2 regions of the Streptomyces sp. NPDC001634 genome follow, and region 2 is predicted to be linked to the other one. Evidence: riboswitches for the same ligand, from Rfam matches in the RefSeq annotation. Region 2 holds a riboswitch; the other holds the start of a gene.
The links. A riboswitch is a leader RNA that binds a small molecule or an ion and turns the genes downstream of it on or off. The one in region 2 is predicted to bind cobalamin.
Positions count from the first base shown of each region.

Region 1 (2,385 bases), on a different contig from region 2:
CCGACGGGGAGAACAGCGACCACTGCTCGTCGGCGTTGACCCGGCGCATGAACTCGTCCGGGATCCAGTGCGCGAGGTTGAGGTTGTGCGTACGGCGGGCGTCCTCACCGGTGTTGTCGCGCAGCTCCAGGAACTCCTCGATGTCGGAGTGCCAGGTCTCCAGGTAGACCGCGGCCGCGCCCTTGCGCCGGCCGCCCTGGTTCACGGCGGCGACGGAGGCGTCGAGGGTCTTCAGGAACGGGACGATGCCGTTGGAGTGCCCGTTCGTGCCGCGGATCAGCGAACCGCGGGAACGGATGCGGGAGTACGACAGGCCGATGCCGCCGGCGTGCTTCGAGAGCCGGGCGACCTGGTGGTAGCGGTCGTAGATGGAGTCCAGCTCGTCCTTCGGGGAGTCGAGGAGGTAGCAGGACGACATCTGGGGGTGCCGTGTACCGGAGTTGAAGAGCGTGGGGGAGGAGGGGAGGTAGTCGAGGCGGCTCATGAGCCCGTAGAGCGCGCCGACTTCGTCGACCGACCGGCTGCCCGCTTCTGAATCAAGCACAGTGTCCGCGGCGAGACCGGCGGCGACACGCAGCATGAAGTGCTGGGGCGTCTCGACGACCTTGCGGGTGATGGGGTGGCGCAGGAGGTAGCGGCTGTGCAGGGTGCGCAGGCCGAAGTAGCCGAAGCGGTCGTCGGCGGCCGGGTCGATCAGCGAGTCGAGCCGCTCGGCGTGCAGCCGTACGAACTCGGCGGTGCGGTCGGCGATCAGTCCTTCGCGGTGCCCCACGGCGATGGACTCGGTGAAGGACGTGACGCCCTGCGAGGCGGCCTCGGCGCGGATGCCGATGGTCAGCAGGCGGGCGGCCAGCTTCGAGTAGGCGGGGTCGTCGGAGATGAGGCCGGCGGCCGCCTCCGTGGCCAGCTCGCGCAACTCCGAAGTGATCCCGGCGAAGTCCCCCCGCGCCGACCGGCCGCGCAGCGCGGCGGCGGCGACCCGGCCGGGGTCGGCGTCGGGGAGGTCGGCGGTCAGCTCGGTCAGGGTCCGCAGCAGCGCGGCACCGGGACCGTCGGTCTCCAGGCCGGTGGCTGAAGCCGGGTCGGCTGGCGCGATGGTCACGTGGGGCTCTCCCTCGCTCGGCACGGGCCTGGCGGAGGGCAGGGGGCAGCACACGAGCGCACGCGGCGTCGCGTCCACCGGCCCACTCCACGAGGCCCGGACGTCAGGGCACCCGGACCGGACGGCCGGGCGCACTGTCGGCGGGTCCTCGGACTGAACAAGCGTGCGGATGCGCGCAAGTACACCGTTGCGGGACAGTTCCGGATTCGCACCGGATTCCCCTGCGGCGACAGCGAGCATGAGCATACATCTAGTGCCGGGCTGCCGTGTCACCCCCAGATGTTGTGTCGTGGCGGTATCAGAGCGTCAACTCGTAGGTGAGGAGAGTGATGTCGTCCAGGTGGGGGAGTGGATTCCAGTCCCGCTCAGGTGTGCGGACGAATCCGAGACGTTCGTAGATGCGATGGGCGGCGTGCATGGAGCGCTGGGTGGACAGAACGATCCGTGCGCAGCCCGGCGTGGCCCGCGCGCGATCGGTGCAGGCGCGCACGAGGGCTTCCCCGACGCCCCGGCCGCGCGCCGCGTGGGCGACGGCGAGCATCCGTATCTCGGCTTCTGAGGGCCGGGCGATGTCGGCCATGGGCCCGCCGTCCGGGACGAAGGTCACACCGCCGAGGACGCCCCGGCCCTCGACGGCGACCAGCACCTCGGCGGCGGCCGCCCGCTTGGCCACGTCCTTCAGCTCGCCGAGGTACGCGTCACTCTCCCCGAAGTCCAGCAACCCGTCCTGGAGATAGGCCTGGGCGGTGATCTCACCGAGGGTGGTGTACTCGCCGGGTGCGACCGGCCGGATCACGATGTCCATGCCGGTGAGTGTGCCCGACGGGTACGACAACGGGCCGCCGGATTTCTCCGGCGGCCCGTCGCCTTGTTCCCCGTTGCTCAGTGGGACGCCCCGGCCGTGGCCGGCGGCAGTTCCGCCTGGACCCCCGGGTCGCCCGCGTCCGCCGTGTAGTCCTCCGGCTTCGTCTCGTCGACGCCCTCCGGAGCCTTCACCGCCTTCAGGATCAGGGTCAGCACCACCGTGACCGCCGCGTTCAGCACGAACGCCGTCAGGCCGATGTAGCCGATCTCCCCGATGCCGGGTATCTCCTTCGCCGAGCCGCCGAAGTGCTTCTGGGTCGGGGACGCCACCCCGTACGCCGCGAGCGTGCCGTAGGCCATGCCGACCGCCCAGCCCGCCAGCAGCGCCCAGCGGTGGAACCAGCGGGTGAACAGGCCGCCGACCAGGGCCGGGAAGGTCTGCAGGATCCAGATACCGCCCAGCAGTTGGAAGTTGATGG
Region 1 covers NZ_JBEOZU010000061.1:22,915-25,299, reverse strand. The annotation lists gene ABT186_RS32260 (ribonucleoside-diphosphate reductase subunit alpha) at 1-1,102, opposite strand, end outside; cobalamin riboswitch at 1,225-1,348, opposite strand; gene ABT186_RS32255 (GNAT family N-acetyltransferase) at 1,401-1,907, opposite strand; gene mctP (monocarboxylate uptake permease MctP) at 1,985-2,385, opposite strand, start outside.
Region 1: it holds a riboswitch for cobalamin, as region 2 does, so the genes downstream of both, ABT186_RS32260 (ribonucleoside-diphosphate reductase subunit alpha) here and ABT186_RS30005 (CbtB domain-containing protein) in region 2, are expected to answer to the same signal.

Region 2 (2,385 bases):
GCGGCCGAGGCGTCGCGCAGGGTGTTGGCGCCGCAGTACACCTTGCCCATGCCGAGGTCGTACGCCCCCCGAGCCATCGGCCGCATAACCTGTGCGCGGAACACGGATGGGCCGGCGAAGAGAGGGACACGATGGCGGGCATCACCGGCAGGACCGTACTGATCGTCGGCGCTTCCTCGGGCATCGGCGCGGAGGTGGCGCGTCAACTCGCCGGTGGCGGCAACCGCTTCGTCCTCGTGGCGCGCCGTGCTTCCGAACTCGCCTCCGTGGCCGAGGCGGTTCGCACCGCGGGAGCGGACTGCTTGGAGATAGTGGCCGACGCCCTGAACGCGGATGCGGCCGCGGACGTGGTGTCGTCCGCCGTCGCGGAGTTCGGCTCCGTCGACATCGCCCTCCTCAACGCCGGCCAGGGCCCGGACATGTCCATGGACGAGGTCGGCGTCGGGGACGTCTCACGGATCATGGCGTTGAACTACGACGTCGTGGTCAACTACCTGATCCCACTGATCGAGCAGATGGGAAGACAACCCGACGGGGGCCTGATCGCGCACACCAACTCACTCGCCGGACTGATGGGCCTTCCGCGACAGGGTCCTTACTCGGCGGCCAAGGCGGCCGCGAGCACGCTCCTCGACGCCGCGCGCGTCGAACTGGCGCCGAGGGGAATCCGCTTCACCACCATCCATCCGGGGTTCGTGGCAACCGACCGCGTCAGCGCGGACGGACTGCCCAAGCCGTTCCAGATCAGCCAGGAGCGTGCGGCGCGGTACGTCATACGGGCCTTGGAGAAGGAACCGGCCCATGCGTACTTTCCCTGGCCCGCGGCCGCACTGGTCCGCACGCTGCGCATCCTGCCCACGTCGCTGTCGTCTCTGGTGCTGCGGACCTTGGCGGCCAAGTAGGAGCGGCCTTGGCAGGCGCTGTGCCAACGCCCGGGTCCCAACCGGCTGGAATTCCTCTGCCGACGTGACGCCTCGTCAACTGTCCTGGGTTTTGATGTGCGCGGAGTTGACTTCGATGTGCCGACACCGCCGCGGTCGGCCGACCGCGCAGCCGCCACAGGGACGGGCCATCCCACGAGAGGAAGATCACGCCAGGTGGGTGCGGTCTTGGCCATGTACCGGACACGCGGTACCGTCGGTCCGATATCGACGACGGCAGAACGGAAGCCGGTGGGAATCCGGCACGGTCGCGCCACTGTGAACGAGACGCTTCACCTTGCTGGGGTGCCTCGTGAGTCAGACCCGTAGCCGTCGTCAACTGCACCACCGAGATGGGACGCGAACTCCCAGAGGAGGTTCTGCCATGGCGCAGACCGTCGCCCAGCCGACAGCCACCACCCCCGTCGTTCCCGCCAAGCTGCCGCTGAAGGCGATCGTTCCCTGGGCGGTCTTCTTCGGCATCCTGATGCTGGTTCTGCTCTACTTCGTCGGCGCCGAGCAGGGCGCCACCTCCATGATGTCCGGCGAGGATGTCCACGAGTGGGTGCACGACGCCCGCCACCTGCTCGGTTTCCCCTGCCACTGAGGTGGGGGACGCCGCACGCCCATGAACTCCGCAACGGTAAGAAACCTTCTGGTGCGGGGCATGCTCGCCGGCCTCGGGGCCGGCGTGCTCGCCCTGGTCGTCGCGTACTTCCTCGGTGAGCCGAGCGTCGACAGCGCGATCGGCTACGAGGAGGCCCATGCCCCCGCGCACGAGCACGAGGTCGAGATCGTCTCCCGCAGCCTGCAGTCCACCGCCGGCCTGGCCACCGGTGTGCTGATCTACGGGGTCGCCTTCGGCGGCATCGCAGCCCTCGCCTTCTGCTTCGCACTCGGGCGTGTCGGCCGCTTCAGCCCGCGGGCGACCGCGCTGCTGCTGTCGGGCTGCGCGCTGCTCGCGGTGTACGTCGTGCCGTTCCTGAAGTACCCGGCCAACCCGCCGTCGGTCGGCGACCCCGACACCATTGGCAAGCGGACGACCCTGTACTTCCTGATGATGGTGCTCAGCGTGCTTGTCGCGATCGGTGCTGTCCTCATCGGCAAGAGACTCGCGCCCAAGCTGGGCACTTGGTACGCCACCGTCGCCGCGGTTCTCGGCTTCGCCGTCGTGATCGGCCTGGCGTTCGCCTTCCTGCCCGTCGTCAACGAGGTGCCGAAGGACTTCCCGGCCACGCTGCTGTGGCGGTTCCGCCTCTCCGCCCTCGCCATCCAGATCACCCTGTGGGGAGGCTTCGGCCTTGTCTTCGGTGAGCTGGCCCAGCGGCTGCTGTCTCCCAAGCCCGCAACAGCCGTGCGCGGGCGGACAGTCGCCGCCTCGAACTGAATGACGGAGCACACGAGAGGGCCCGCGGAACCATCCGGGGGCCCTCTCGCGTTTCTGCGGTCGCCCTGTCCCTGGAGG
Region 2 covers NZ_JBEOZU010000053.1:36,495-38,879, forward strand. The annotation lists gene ABT186_RS30000 (SDR family NAD(P)-dependent oxidoreductase) at 132-902, shown strand; cobalamin riboswitch at 1,113-1,270, shown strand; gene ABT186_RS30005 (CbtB domain-containing protein) at 1,306-1,527, shown strand; gene ABT186_RS30010 (CbtA family protein) at 1,549-2,307, shown strand.